DNA from 3 places in the Streptomyces sp. NPDC006691 genome. Region 2 is predicted to be linked to each of the others. Evidence: riboswitches for the same ligand, from Rfam matches in the RefSeq annotation. Region 2 holds a riboswitch; each other region holds the start of a gene.
What was found. A riboswitch is a leader RNA that binds a small molecule or an ion and turns the genes downstream of it on or off. The one in region 2 is predicted to bind thiamine pyrophosphate.

Region 1 (4,841 bases), on a different contig from region 2:
GGGTGTCGACGGCCCGGTAGACCGTGGCCATACCGCCGACGGCGATGCGCGCGTCGACGCGGTAGCGGCCGTCGAGCACCTGCCCGACGAGGGGGTCATGAAGGGTCGTATCCACGGGGGAGAGTTTACGAGCGCCGCCCGGCCCCCTTCACGCCGCGTGCGTTCCGGGGGCCCTTCTGAAGCCGAGCTGTGACGCGGATCGAGCCGGAAGGCGGGCCGCGCGGGCCCGGAGCCGGACCTGCTCGGGACTAGAACGCGGGCCGCTCCGGGTCGAGCGCGGCCCGGCCCGCCATCGTCGAGGACGCCTCGGCGAAGTGCCGGCGCGGGATGCGGCCCGCGCGATGGGCGAGCCGGCCCGCCTCCACCGCGTGCCGCATCGCCTCGGCCATCAGGACCGGCTCCTGGGCCCGGGTCACCGCCGAGGCCAGCATCACCGCGGCGCAGCCGAGTTCCATCGCGAGTGCCACGTCGGACGCGGTGCCGGCGCCCGCGTCGAGGATCACCGGGACGTTCGCCCGGTCCACGATCAGCTCGAAGTTGTGCGGGTTGCGGATGCCGAGGCCCGAGCCGATGGGGGAGCCGAGCGGCATGATCGCCGCGCAGCCGACGTCCTCCAGCTTGCGTGCGAGGACCGGGTCGTCGTTGGTGTACGGCAGCACGGTGAACCCGTCGTCCACCAACACCTCGGCGGCGTCGAGGAGTTCGATCGGGTCGGGCAGCAGGGTGCGCTCGTCCGCGACGACCTCCAGCTTCACCCAGTGCGTACCCAGCGCCTCGCGGGCCAGGCGCGCGGTGAGCACGGCCTCGCCCGCGGTGAAGCAGCCCGCGGTGTTGGGCAGCACCCGGATGCCGAGCCGGTCCAGGACGGAGAGCACCGAGCCCTGCACGCTCGGGTCGAGGCGGCGCATCGCGACGGTGGTGAACTCGGTGCCGGAGACCGCGAGGGCGCGTTCCAGGACGTCGAGGCTCGGCGCCCCGCCGGTGCCCATGATCAGGCGGGATTCGAAGGTGGTGTCGGCGATGGACAGCAGGTCGTCGGCCATGGTCAGCCCCCCTGCACGGCGGTGAGGACCTCGACGCGGTCGCCCTCGTCGAGCGTGGTCGTCGGCCAGGCGCCGCGCGGCACGACCGTCTCGTTGACGGCGGCGGCGACCCCGGAGCGCGAGGGGGTGAGGGCGGCGACGAGGACGTCGAGGGTGGTCCCGGGGACGAGCGCGCGGGGCTCGCCGTTGACGGAGATGGTCATGCGGTCGTCAGCTCCCGAGGTGCGGAGGTGAAGCGTCGAGGGGTGAACGGGCGTGCCTCGTCGGGCAGTTCACCGGTGGTCAGGGCATGGGCCATGACATCGCCGGTGACCGCCGTGAGCAGCACCCCGTTGCGGTAGTGCCCGGTGGCGAGCAGCAGCCCGGGCAGCGCGGTCGGGCCGAGCAGCGGCGCGTTGTCGGGGGAGGCGGGACGAAGCCCGGCCCGGGTCTCGGTGAGCGGCAACTCCGTGATCCCGGGCACCAACTCATGGGCGTCGCGCAGGAGTTGGTAGACCCCGCCCGCGGTGACCGTGGTGTCCCAGCCGAGTTCCTCGCTGGTGGCGCCGACGACCAGCTCGCCGTTCTCGCGCGGTACGAGGTACACGTCGCTGCCCCGCACCACCGCCCGCACGGTCCGGGACAGGAACGGCGCGTAGGCGGGCGGCACGGTCAGGCGCAGGACCTGGCCCTTCACCGGGCGCACCGGCGGAAGGAGTTCGTCCGGTAGGCCCGCGAGACGACCGCTGAGGCTGCCCGCGGCGAGCACCACCTGGCCGGCCGCGAGCTCGGTGCCGTCCGCGAGGACGACTCCCGCCGCCCGCTCACGTACCACCGAGAGCCGCTCGGCCCAGCCGCGCTCGAAGCGCACCCCGGCCCCCGTACAGGCGGCGACCAGGGCCTTGGCCAGTCGGCGCGGGTCGACCTGGTGGTCGCCGTCCACGCGGAGCCCGCCGCGCACCCCGGGCGCGAGCATGGGCTCCAGACGCCGGCAGTCGCGCCCGGACAGCCACTCCGACTCCAGGCCGCAGCGGGCCTGGAGGGCGTGCAGCTCGCGCAGGTGGGCGCGGTCGTCGGAGTCGAGCGCCACGGCCAGGGTGCCGCAGGCGCGGTAGCCGGTGTCGAGGCCCGTGACCTCGCTGAGCTCGGCCGTGAAGGCCGGATAGCGCCGGGCGGACTCGACGTTCAGGGCGAGCAGCGTCTGCTCGCCGTAGTGGAGTTCGGTGACGGCGGCGAGCATCCCGGCCGCGACCTGGGCGGCCCCGCCGCCCGGCTCCGGATCGACCAGCGCGACGCTCATTCCGCGCTGGGCGGCCCGCCACGCCGTGACGAGCCCGATGATGCCGCCCCCGACCACGAGGACGTCGGACCCGTTCCCGGGCCCTCGCTGTGAAGAACGCATGGGCGTCCAGCCCCTCCCTTCGCCGGCATGACCCGGATCAGGTTCGTACGGTCGGAGGCCGCCCAGCCTCCCTCTCAGCCCGGTGCGTCCGGGCTCCCGCGAGTGCTTTACGCCTGCCACCATAGCCCGAGCCCCCAGCGCGCAGTAAGGGAGCGTCCGGGCGCCCGCCCCGGCCCGGCCCCTTACCTGACAAATAGTCAGCTGCTTATGGTGATCGGGTGAGCGAACAGCAGACGCAATCCGAAGCGCGGCACGTGGTCGTCGTCGGCGCGGGCATGGCCGGCGTACAGACCGCGGTGGCCCTGCGCGAACAGGGCTTCACCGGAGCCATCACCCTCATCGGCGCCGAGCCCCACCAGCCCTACGACCGGCCCCCGCTGTCCAAGGCCGTCCTGCTCGGCAAGGCCGAGGGCTCGGCCTTCGAGGTGGACTTCGAGGCACTCGGCGTCGATCTCCGCCTGGGCCTCGAAGTCACCGGGGTGCGCCCCGGCGAGCACCGCGTGGTGACCGAGGCGGGCGAGGTGGCGTACGACACCCTCGTCATCGCCACCGGCGCCGAACCGCTCACCCTGCCCGGCAGCCAGGGGGTGCCCGGCGTCCACCTCCTGCGCACCCTCGACGACGCGCGCCGGCTGCGCCCGGTCCTCGACCAGCGGCACCGGATCGTGGTGGTGGGCGCCGGGTGGATCGGCGCGGAGTTCGCGACGGCCGCGCGGGACGCGGGCTGCGAGGTCACCGTCGTGGAGGCCGCCGATCGCCCGCTGGCCGAGGTGCTCCCCGCGGCGGTCGCCGCCCCGATGACCGGCTGGTACGCCGAGTCCGGCGCCGAACTGCTCACCGGCGCCCGGGTCGAGGCGGTCGTGCCGGGCGAGGTGCTGCTCGCCGACGGGCGCCGGCTGCCGGCCGACGCGGTGGTCATCGGCATCGGTGCCCGCCCCGCGACCGGCTGGCTGACCGGCTCGGACATCGCGCTCGGCCCCGAGGGCGCGATCACCGCGGACGCCCGCCTGCGCACCTCGCTGCCCGATGTGTACGCGGTCGGCGACTGCGCCTCGTTCCCCTCGGCCCGCTTCGGCGAGCGCCTCCTGGTCCACCACTGGGACAACGCGCTCCAGGGCCCGCGCACGGTCGCCGCCGACATCGTGGGCGAGGCCCCCACCGACTACGACCCGGTCCCGTACTTCTGGTCGGAGCAGTTCGGCCGCTTCGTCCAGTACGCGGGCCACCACACCGACACGGACGAACTGATCCACCGCGGCGACCCGTCCTCGACGCCCTGGTCCGTCTGCTGGCTCAGGAACGGTGCCCTGGTGGCACTCCTCGCGGTGGGCCGCCCCCGAGACCTGGCCCAGGGCCGCAAGCTGATCGACGCGGGCGCCCGGATGGACCCGTCGAAGACGGCCGACCCGTCCATCCCGCTGAAGTCGGCAACGCTGCCGTAACGAGAACCCCCGCCCGCCCCACGGCGACTCCGGGCTCCGCCATGGGGCTCGGGGCCACCTACAGGGGCGCGGCCCGGCGTGTCCGTGGTTCCGCCATGGGGCTCGGGGCCACCTACAGGGGCGCGGGGAACGGCGCGAGCAACCCGCACGTACCCGCAGCCGAGTCCGGGCCCGCGGCCCGGCGTGACCGTGGTTCCGCCATGGGGCTCGGGGCCACCTACAGGGGCGCGGGGAACGGCGCGAGAAGCGAGCACGGTCCGCGGCCGAAAGGGGGTCAGGGGCGCGGGGAACGGCGCGAGCAACCCCGCACGGACCCGCAGCCGAGTCCGGGCCCGCGGCCGAACCGAATGAAGCCCCTCCGGCGCTTGAGGAGCGGGGGCCCGGGGGCAGCGCCCCCGGAATGGAGCTCGGGGGCACAGCCCCGGAGGGGGCCCGGGGCACAGCCCCGGAAGGGGGCCTGGGGGCGCCGCCCCCAGGAAGGGGCACGGGGGCACAGCCCCCGAGGGGTCACCCCGGTACCGAGTGCCCGTGCGAGGTGGCACGCTTGGACCGTGACCGAGATTGACGCAAAGATTGATGCTCTCGTCCCCGCCTGGCTCCACCTCCCCGACATCGCGGAGATGCTGGACGTGGAGGTGACGCGCGTACGGCAGCTGGTCAAGGAGGGCCAGCTCATCGCCGTGCGCCGCGGTGAGAACAGGGCGCTCCAGGTGCCCGCCGCCTTCATCGACACCGACAAGGTGGTGAAGGGCCTGACCGGGACGCTGACGCTGCTGAGGGACGACGGCTTCTCCGACGAGGAGATGCTGGAGTGGCTGTTCACTCCGGACCCGACGCTCCCCGGCACCCCCGCCGAGGCCCTCAGCGAGAATCGCGGCACGGAGGTGAAGCGCCGCGCCCAGGCGCTCGCTCTCTGAGCCGAGCCCACCCGACAGTGCCGCGAGCCGCGCGGTGTACGGTCCGGTCCACCCGGCC
Region 2 (4,841 bases):
GGGACGAGCCGGATGCCCGCGGGGCGGAGCAGCAGGCGCATCTCGCCCTGAGGAGAGCCGGAGGGAACCGGCACCTTCCCCCAGGGGGTGGCCGCCACCGCCCCCGTCACCGTCGCCGGCACCACGTTCTCGAAGCCCAGGAAGCGGGCCACGAACTCGGAGGCGGGGCGCTGCCAGACCTCCAGGGGCGTACCGGTCTGCGCGATGCGGCCGTCCCGCATCACCACGACCCGGTCGGCCAGGGCGAAGGCCTCGCCCTGGTCGTGCGTGACGGCAAGGACCGTCGTGCCCAACTGGCCGAACAGGGAACGGAGTTCGACGACCAGTCGCTCGCGCAGGGTGCGGTCGAGCTGGCCCAGCGGTTCGTCCAGCATGAGCAGGCGCGGCGAGGGCGCCAGCGCCCGGGCGAGGGCGACGCGCTGCTGCTCACCGCCGGAGAGCGCGGCGACGGCCCGCCGCTCCGCCCCGGGAAGACCGACCAGGGCGAGCAACTCCCGTACCCGGGAAGCCTGTTCGGCCCGCGCGGCGCCCCGCATGCGCAGCCCGAACGCCACGTTCCCGGCGACGTCACGCTGCGGGAAGAGCTGGTGGTCCTGGAACATCAGGCCGAGCCCGCGCTTGTGCACCGGCACCCCGGCCTGGTCCGCGCCGCCGAGCAACACCCGTCCGGCGTCCAGGGGTTGGAGACCCGCGACAACCCGCAGCAGGGTCGACTTGCCGCTGCCGCTGGGCCCGAGCACGCACACCGTCTCGTGGTCGGCGACCTCCAGGTCGACCGCGTCGAGCGCGGCCCGCTGTCGAAACCGTACGGTCGCACCGTCGAGCTTCAGCATCAGAACTCCCCGCTCCGGTCGGTCCGGATGCGTTCCAGGACGAGCAACGACACCGCGCACACCACCATCAGAATCGTGCTGAGGGCCATCGCCTGGCCGTAGTTGAGGTCGCCGGCCCGGCCGAGCAGGCGGGCCACCGCGACGGGCAGCGTCGGGTGGTCGGGCCGGGCGATGAAGACGGTCGCGCCGAATTCGCCGAGCGAGACCGCGAAGGCGAACCCCGCCGCGACCAGGAGCGCCCGGCGCACCAGCGGCAGGTCCACCTCGCGCCAGGCCCGCAGCGGGGACGCGCCGAGCACGGCCGCCGCCTCGCGCAGCCGGCCGTCCACCGCGCGCAGCACCGGCAGCATGATCCGTACGACGAAGGGCGTGCCCACGAGCGCCTGGGCGAGCGGCACCAGGATCCAGGAGGTCCTGAGATCGAGCGGCGGCTTGTCGAGGGTGATCAGGAAGCCGAAGCCGACGGTCACGGCGGAGACGCCGAGCGGCAGCATGAGGAGAGCGTCGAAGCTCCGCATGAGGCGGCCGGTGCCGCGCCGGGCGAGGGCGGCCGCCGCGAGCCCGCCGACGACCAGCGCGATGGCGGTGGCCGCGAGGGCGTATTGGAGCGAGTTCCCGATCGCCTCGATGGGCGGCACGAGGAAGCTCCCGTTGTCACCGGCGGCCTGGAGCGCCCGGTAGTAGCCGAATCCGTAGCCGTCGGGGGTGTCCAGGGAGCGCTGGATCAGGACACCGATGGGCAGCAGGATCAGCAGGGCGACGACCGCCAGGACCGAGGCGAGCAGGGCGCGTTGGGCGGCGCCGCTCGGTCGGCGTGCCGTCTGGGCGGGGTCCACGAGCTTCAGGGCGCTCTCGCGGCGGCGTACCGTCCAGGCGTGCACGGCGAGGATCGCGCCCACCGCCGCGAACTGCACGATCGTGAGGACGGCCGCGGTCGGCAGGTCGAGGAGTTCGGCGGTCTGGCGGTAGATCTCCACTTCGAGGGTGGAGAAGGTGGGGCCGCCGAGGATCTGGACGACGCCGAAGGAGGTGAAGGTGAAGAGGAAGACCATGAGCGCGGCCGCGGCGACCGCCGGGCCGAGCGCGGGCAGCGTGACCTTGCGCCAGGCCGCGAGGCGGGACGCGCCGAGGACGCGGGCGGCCTCCTCCTGGCGGGGGTCGAGCTGGGACCACAGGCCGCCGACGGTGCGTACGACGACCGCGTAGTTGAAGAAGACGTGCGCGAGCAGGATCGCCCACACCGTGGTGTCCAGGCGCACGCCCCACAGCTGGTCGAGCAGCCCGCCGCGGCCGAGCAGCGCCAGGAACGCGGTGCCCACGACGACGGTCGGCAGCACGAACGGGACGGTGACCGCGGCCCGCAGGAGCTGTTTGCCGGGGAAGTCGAGGCGGGCGAAGACATAGGCGCCGGGCAGGGCGATCACGAGGGTCAGCGCGGTGGAGGCGAGTGCCTGCCAGGTGGTGAACCACAGGACGTGGCCGATGTCCGGGTCGCCGAGGACCTCGGTGACCCGGCCGAACTGCCAGGCGCCGTCCGCCTTGAGCCCGCGGCCGACGATGGCGGCCACGGGCCAGGCGAAGAACAGCGCGAAGAACACGAGCGGCGGCGCCATGAGCGCGAAGCGCACCCCGCCGCGGCGCAGCGCACCGCGCCGCGCCGCGCCCGGCCGCGCCTCGCCCCCGGGGCGGTCCGGCTCGGGGTGGTCCGGCTCGGGGCGGTCCGGCTCGGGGTCGTCTACTTCAGGACGAGCGAGGACCACGTCTTGACCCACTGGTCACGGTTCTTGGCGATCTTGTCGGGGGCGACGGTCGTCGACTCGGTGATCTTCGCGCCGTACTTCGTGAACTCCGCGGGCAGGGCGGCGTCCTTGGCGACCGGGTCCACGAACATCTGGAGCGGCATGTCCTCCTGGAACTTCTTGGAGATCAGGAAGTCCAGGAGCGCCTTGCCGCCGGCCTCGTTCTTGGCGCCCTTGAGCAGGCCCGCGAACTCGGTCTGGCGGAAGCAGGTGCCGGTGGCGACGCCGGTGGGGGCTTCCGCCGGCTTCGGGTCGGCGTAGATCACCTCGGCGGGCGGGCTGGAGGCGTAGGAGACGACCAGCGGGCGGTCGCCCTTGGCCTTCTTGCCGCCGGCCGAGCCGGAGAAGTCCGTGTTGTAGGCCTGCTCCCAGCCGTCGACGACCTTGACGCCGTTGGCCTTCAGCTTCTTCCAGTAGTCCTGCCAGCCGCCGTCCCCGTACTTGGCGACCGAGCCGAGCATGAAGCCGAGGCCCGGGGACGAGGTCGCCACGTTCTCCGTGACGAGGAGGTCCTTGTACTCGGGCTTGATCAGGTCGTCGAAGGACTGCGGCGGGCTGAGCTTGTTGTCCGCGAAGTACTTCTTGTCGTAATTGACGCAGATGTCGCCGGTGTCGACGGGCGTGACCCGGTGCTTGTCCTTGTCCAGCTGGACATCGGCGGGCACCCGGTCCAGGCCCTTGGCCTCGTACGAGGTGAAGATGCCGTTGTCGAGGGCGCGCGAGAGCAGGGTGTTGTCGACGCCGAAGAACACGTCGCCGCGCGGGGAGCCCTTGGTGAGGATCTCCTGGTTGAGGGCCGCGCCCGCGTCCCCGCTCTTGAGGACCTTGACGGTGTACCCCGTCTCGGCGGTGAACGCCTTGAGGACCGGGGCGGAGGCGTTGAACGAGTCGTGGCTGACGAGCGTCACGGTCTTGCCGCCGGACCCACTGGCCGTACCGGACGCCTTCGTGCCGTCCGATCCGCCGCAGGCCGCGAGCGTGGTGACCCCGAGGGCGGCGGCGAGCGCGCCGGCCGCGAGCCTCTTGGTACTGCGCATTTCTTCATTCCTCCTGGAGATGACCAGGAAGAGACGCGGCCCTGCCCGCACGACGCGGGGTCGTGCGGGCAGGGCGCAACAGCTTGAGTAATCGCCGAACTTCCTACCCCGAATGACCGGGGCAAGGTTCAGAGGGTCTGCGGTCCGTATCCCTTGCGGGTACCGCACTCTCAGCGCTGTGGCGCTCCCCTGTCGGAATATGCAGATGTTTCCAGCCAGGTTACACGGGCCCCCTGACCTGCCTCCGGCCGTTCTGCCCTTCGGACAACGGCCCCGGCACGGCCCCGGGCCGGCGCCCCTACGGATGCCGGCCCCTCGTCGGCCCGCTGCGGGCTACCGCTCGGAGGCGGCGAGCTGGCCGCAGGCTCCGTCGATCTCCTGGCCGCGGGTGTCGCGGACGGTGACGGGCACGCCGTGGGCCGCGATGGCCTCGACGAACGCCTTCTCGTCCTCGGGCCGCGAGGCCGTCCACTGGGAGCCCGGCGTCGGGTTCAGCGGGATGAGGTTGACGTGCACCCGCTTGCCCTTGAGGAGCCGGCCGAGCAGATCACCGCGCCACGCCTGGTCGTTGATGTCGCGGATCAGGGCGTACTCGATGGAGATGCGGCGCCCGGACTTCTCGGCGTACTCCCACGCGGCGTCGAGGACCTCGCGGACCTTCCAGCGGGTGTTGACCGGGACGAGGGTGTCGCGCAGCTCGTCGTCGGGGGCGTGCAGGCTCACCGCGAGGCGGCACTTGAAGCCCTCGTCGGCGAAGCGGTGCATGGCCGGGACCAGGCCCACGGTGGAGACGGTGATGCCGCGCTGGGACAGGCCCAGGCCGTCCGGCTCGGGGTCGGTGAGGCGGCGGATCGCGCCGACGACCCGCTTGTAGTTGGCGAGCGGCTCGCCCATGCCCATGAAGACGATGTTGGACAGGCGCGCCGGGCCGCCGGGCACCTCGCCGTCGCGCAGCGCGCGCATGCCGTCGACGATCTGGTGCACGATCTCGGCGGTCGACAGGTTGCGGTCCAGGCCCGCCTGGCCGGTGGCACAGAACGGGCAGTTCATGCCGCAGCCGGCCTGCGAGGAGATGCACATGGTCACCCGGTCCGGGTAGCGCATCAGGACGGACTCGACGAGCGTCCCGTCGTGCAGCTTCCACAGCGTCTTGCGGGTGGTGTCGTCGTCGC
Region 3 (4,841 bases), on a different contig from region 2:
ATGCGGCTCTCCGCCGAGGCCGCGGCCGCCGGCGGCTACTGCAAGGCCCTCATGGGCAATCACGAGCTGCTGCTCATCGGCGCCAAGCGGTTCGCCGACACCCCCGTCAACTCGGGCGCGGGCACGGCCACCTTCCAGGCCGCCTGGCTGCTCAACGGCGGTCAGAAGGCCGACATGGACCGGCTCCAGGACGTACACCTTCAGTGGATGTCCCGCCTCGACGCGATCGAGCAGGAGGACGACCACCTCCTGATGCACTCCGACACAACCGCCTATCTGGACTACGGCGACTCCATCGAGGCCGTCAACGACACGGTCCACGCCATTCTCAACCGCAACGACGCCGACGAGTGCTGGGACCTGTTCCGCAAGTTCACCAAGCGCTTCGCCTTCCGTGACGAATCGGGCCCGCAGGCCGCCCGCGAGCTGCTCTCCGCGTACGGCGGGCAGCGCGTGGTGCACGGCCACAGCCCCATTCCCTACCTGCTCGGAGAGGTCGGCACCGAGGACGGCGAGGAGGACTCGCGCCCGGTGGTCGAGGGCCCGCACGTATACGCCGACGGCCTCGCCATCGCCATGGACGGCGGCGTGACCATGGCCGGAAAGCTGCTGGTCCAGCAACTGCCTCTGCATGGGTGACGGTTGACCGGGAAGGCCTTCGGCAAAGCGCCGGGTATGCCATTTCCGGAAACACCCTGTCACCCCGTGCCGTAGCGGCTCTACCATCGGGTTATCCGTAGCAGGCTCTCCTCCGTTTCCGCCCAACTGCCCGTTCCTCAGGCGGGCATCCCGGCCCTACGGAGCATCGGGGGATGCACATGAACAGCGCTCCGCACCTGCTCAGCGAGGACCGCCCGGAGTTCGAGCGGATTCTTGACGAGGCACTGCGCACCGCGCATGAACGGCCCGAGCTGTCCGGTATCGGCGACCGTCTGAACGCCGTGCAACTGCGCACCATGGTGCTCTCCGCCGGCACGTTCGTCACCGAGCGGGCGGCCGCCGAGTACGAGCACTACGTCAGGGCGCGCGAAGAGCTGCGCGCGCACTCCGGATCCACCGCGCACGACTCGCTCCTGACGACCGCCGAGAGCACCGTCCTGGAACCCTCGGGCGCGGGCGTGGGAGCCATCGTCACGGTCCTGGCCCCCGTGCTCGCGGGCACCGCGGCCGCGATATTCCTGCTGGTCGGCTACATACTGAAGATGCTCAAGCCCCAACCCGCCTTCGCCGACACCATGGTGACGGCGGGCTGGTTCTTCGGCGCGCTGACCGCCGCCGCGATTCTCGCCGCCGGCATCGGGCTGCTGATCACCGCCGTGCGCAACGGCGCGACCCAGGTCGTCGCCGTCGACCGGGACAGCGAGGCGGACGCCCCCGACGAGCAGACGCAGGAGCTCGCCCGCGCCCGCGAGGCCTGGCGCCACGCCCTGCTTGAGCGGGGCATCTACCCCTTCCTGCGGGATGCGCTCGCCGATCCGAGCGTCGACCCCGGCGCCCCCGCGCCGCGCCGACCGATCGGCCGCATCCCCACCCTCGGCTACGACCGCCCGGGCTTCGGCAGCCCCGACGAGGGCGGCTCCCCCACCCGCCACGCGGGCTTCACCAGCCCGGACTTCACCAGCCCCGACTTCGGCGGACCCGAGCACCGGCCGGACTGAACCGGCGGGTGCGGCGCCGCACCCGGGAGTCGTCCGCTCCCGGGGCGGCGCGAGCCGCACGGCCTCAGTCGGCGATCGGCAGATAGACCCGGTTGCCCGCGTCCGCGAACTCCTTGGACTTCTCCGCCATTCCGGCCTCGATCTCGTCGGACTTCAGGTCGCCGCCGTGCTCGCGTCGGATGTCCTGGGAGATCTTCATCGAGCAGAACTTCGGACCGCACATCGAGCAGAAGTGCGCGGTCTTGGCCGGCTCCGCGGGCAGCGTCTCGTCGTGGAACTCCCGGGCGGTGTCCGGGTCGAGGGCCAGGTTGAACTGGTCCTCCCAGCGGAACTCGAACCGGGCGTCCGAGAGCGCGTCGTCCCACTCCTGCGCGCCCGGGTGCCCCTTGGCCAGGTCCGCCGCGTGGGCGGCGATCTTGTACGTGATGACACCGGTCTTCACGTCGTCGCGGTTGGGCAGGCCGAGGTGCTCCTTGGGCGTGACGTAGCAGAGCATCGCGGTGCCCCACCAGGCGATCATCGCCGCACCGATGCCGGAGGTGATGTGGTCGTAGGCGGGCGCCACATCGGTGGTCAGCGGCCCCAGGGTGTAGAACGGGGCCTCTTCGCAGATCTCCTGCTGGAGGTCGATGTTCTCCTTGATCTTGTGCATCGGGACGTGTCCCGGGCCCTCGATCATCGTCTGTACGTTGTGACGCTTGGCGATCGTGTTGAGTTCCCCGAGCGTGCGCAGCTCCGCGAACTGCGCCTCGTCGTTGGCGTCCGCGATGGAGCCGGGGCGCAGGCCGTCACCGAGCGAGTACGTCACGTCGTAGGCCGCGAGGATCTCGCAGAGCTCCTCGAAGTTCTCGTACAGGAACGATTCCTTGTGGTGCGCCAGGCACCAGGCCGCCATGATCGAACCGCCGCGCGAGACGATGCCGGTCTTGCGGCGGGCGGTCAGCGGGACATAGCGCAGCAGCACGCCGGCGTGGACCGTCATGTAGTCGACGCCCTGCTCGGCCTGCTCGATGACCGTGTCCTTGTAGATGTCCCAGGTCAGTTCCTCGGCGCGGCCGTCGACCTTCTCCAGCGCCTGGTAGAGCGGGACCGTGCCGATGGGGACGGGGGAGTTGCGCAGCACCCACTCGCGGGTGGTGTGGATGTTGCGGCCCGTGGAGAGGTCCATGACCGTGTCCGCGCCCCATTGCGTGGCCCACGTCATCTTGTCGACCTCCTCCTCAATGGAGGAGGTGACCGCGGAGTTCCCGATGTTGGCGTTGACCTTCACCAGGAACCGCTTGCCGATGATCATCGGCTCGATCTCGGGGTGGTTGATGTTGGCGGGCAGCACGGCGCGGCCCGCCGCGATCTCCTCGCGGACCACCTCGGGGGAGACGTTCTCGCGGATCGCGACGTACTCCATCTCCGGGGTGATCTCGCCGCGACGGGCGTACGCGAGCTGGGTGACGGCCTGGCCGCCGCGGCCCCGGCGGGGCTGGCGCGGGCGGCCGGGGAACACCGCGTCGAGGTTCTTGAGCCCGCCGCGCGGCGAGGTGTGCTTGATGCCGTCGTCCTCGGGGCGGACCGGGCGGCCCGCGTACTCCTCGGTGTCGCCGCGCCCGATGATCCAGTTCTCACGGAGCGGGGCGAGGCCACGGCGGACGTCGGTCTCGACGCTCGGGTCGGTGTACGGGCCCGAGGTGTCGTACAGCGTCACGGCCTTGCCGTTGGTGAGGTGCACCTGACGGACCGGCACCTTGAGGTCGGGGCGCGATCCCTCCACGTACCCCTTGTGCCAGCCGATGGACTTCCCGCTCTCCTCAGTGCTGGAGGCAGGCGTGCGTGCGTCCTGAATGGTCATGAGACCTACTCCCTACGCCGGCATTACCCGGTAACAGGTTCGGCGGTCGGCGCAGCCGTTTCCGTACGATTCGTACGGTTCTCAGCGCCCTCTCAGCCCGGTGCTCCGAGCTCCCGCGTGTGCAAAGGTGTCACCACGCTAGCGTCATCACTGGCGCGCTGAACAGAGGGCCCCCTGTGTTCTTGCGATGATCGGGCGGTGACCTCACCAGAACCGCACCCTCCGCACCAGCACGGCGGACACGGCCACGGGCACGGCCACTCGCACGCGCACGGACCCGCCACCCCCGTCTCCAAGCACCTGCGCAAGGTCATCGCCGCCGTGCTGATTCCTTTCTCCACGGCGGTACTTGTGGGTCTGGTGGTGCTCTGGCCCGGCGGCGCCCCGCCGCACCAGCGCACCGGCGTCGGCTTCGACCGCCAGACCCAGCAGGCCAAGGTCGTCAAGGTCGAAGAAGTCGACTGCGCATCGGTCAACGCCGGACAGGCCCCGTCCAACGGCGACACCTCCACCGCCGAGAGCCAGCGGGCCAGGAGCACCGAACAGCGGGTGTGCAAGAAGGCCACGGTCGAGGTCACCTCGGGCAAGGAGAAGGGCCGCACCTTCACCGAGATCGTCCAGCCCGACTCGCCCCGCCAGCTGCACACCGGCCAGGGCGTGATCGTCGCGTACGCCCCCGACGCACCGCACGACCTGCAATATTCGGTGACCGATGTGAACCGCCGGTTCCCGATGGCACTGCTCGCGGGGATCTTCGCGCTCGCGGTGGTGGTCGTCGGCCGGCTGCGCGGGGTGATGGCGCTGGTAGCCCTGGTGGTCTCCTTCGCCGTGCTGACGCTGTTCATCCTTCCGGCGGTGTTGCAGGGCTCCAACCCGCTCCTGGTAGCGGTGGTCGGGGCGAGCGCCATCATGCTGATCGCGCTCTACATGTGCCACGGCCTGTCCGCGCGCACCTCGGTCGCCGTCCTCGGCACCCTCGTCTCGCTGATGCTGATCGGGCTGCTCGGCTCGCTCTTCATCGGCTGGGCCTCGCTGACCGGCAACACGGACGACAACACGGGCCTGATCCACGGCCTCTACCCGCACATCGACATGTCCGGCCTGCTGCTCGCGGGCGTCATCATCGGATCGCTCGGCGTACTCGACGACGTGACGGTCACACAGACATCGGCGGTCTGGGAGCTGCACGAGGCCAACCCGACCATGGGCCCGCGCGGCCTGTACCGGGCGGGCATCCGGATCGGCCGCGACCACATCGCGTCGGTGGTCAACACCCTGGTGCTCGCCTACGCGGGCGCCGCGCTGCCCCTGTTGCTGCTGTTCTCGATCGCGCAGAGCAG

Region 1: it holds a riboswitch for thiamine pyrophosphate, as region 2 does, so the genes downstream of both, thiO (glycine oxidase ThiO) here and ACFYNP_RS26090 (thiamine ABC transporter substrate binding subunit) in region 2, are expected to answer to the same signal.
Region 3: it holds a riboswitch for thiamine pyrophosphate, as region 2 does, so the genes downstream of both, thiC (phosphomethylpyrimidine synthase ThiC) here and ACFYNP_RS26090 (thiamine ABC transporter substrate binding subunit) in region 2, are expected to answer to the same signal.

What each region holds. Positions count from the first base shown of each region.
Region 1 is NZ_JBIAGW010000020.1:121,387-126,227, reverse strand. Features, by position in the region: gene pknB (Stk1 family PASTA domain-containing Ser/Thr kinase) at 1-115, opposite strand, end outside; gene ACFYNP_RS32035 (thiazole synthase) at 249-1,043, opposite strand; gene thiS (sulfur carrier protein ThiS) at 1,046-1,246, opposite strand; gene thiO (glycine oxidase ThiO) at 1,243-2,424, opposite strand; TPP riboswitch at 2,422-2,534, opposite strand; gene ACFYNP_RS32020 (NAD(P)/FAD-dependent oxidoreductase) at 2,700-3,866, shown strand; gene ACFYNP_RS32015 (Rv2175c family DNA-binding protein) at 4,418-4,783, shown strand.
Region 2 is NZ_JBIAGW010000013.1:101,399-106,239, forward strand. Features, by position in the region: gene ACFYNP_RS26080 (ABC transporter ATP-binding protein) at 1-833, opposite strand, end outside; gene ACFYNP_RS26085 (ABC transporter permease) at 833-2,446, opposite strand; gene ACFYNP_RS26090 (thiamine ABC transporter substrate binding subunit) at 2,569-3,669, opposite strand; TPP riboswitch at 3,752-3,870, opposite strand; gene rlmN (23S rRNA (adenine(2503)-C(2))-methyltransferase RlmN) at 4,003-4,841, opposite strand, start outside.
Region 3 is NZ_JBIAGW010000001.1:689,988-694,828, reverse strand. Features, by position in the region: gene ACFYNP_RS03120 (metallophosphoesterase) at 1-639, shown strand, start outside; gene ACFYNP_RS03115 (hypothetical protein) at 813-1,658, shown strand; gene thiC (phosphomethylpyrimidine synthase ThiC) at 1,723-3,501, opposite strand; TPP riboswitch at 3,494-3,628, opposite strand; gene ACFYNP_RS03105 (YibE/F family protein) at 3,700-4,841, shown strand, end outside.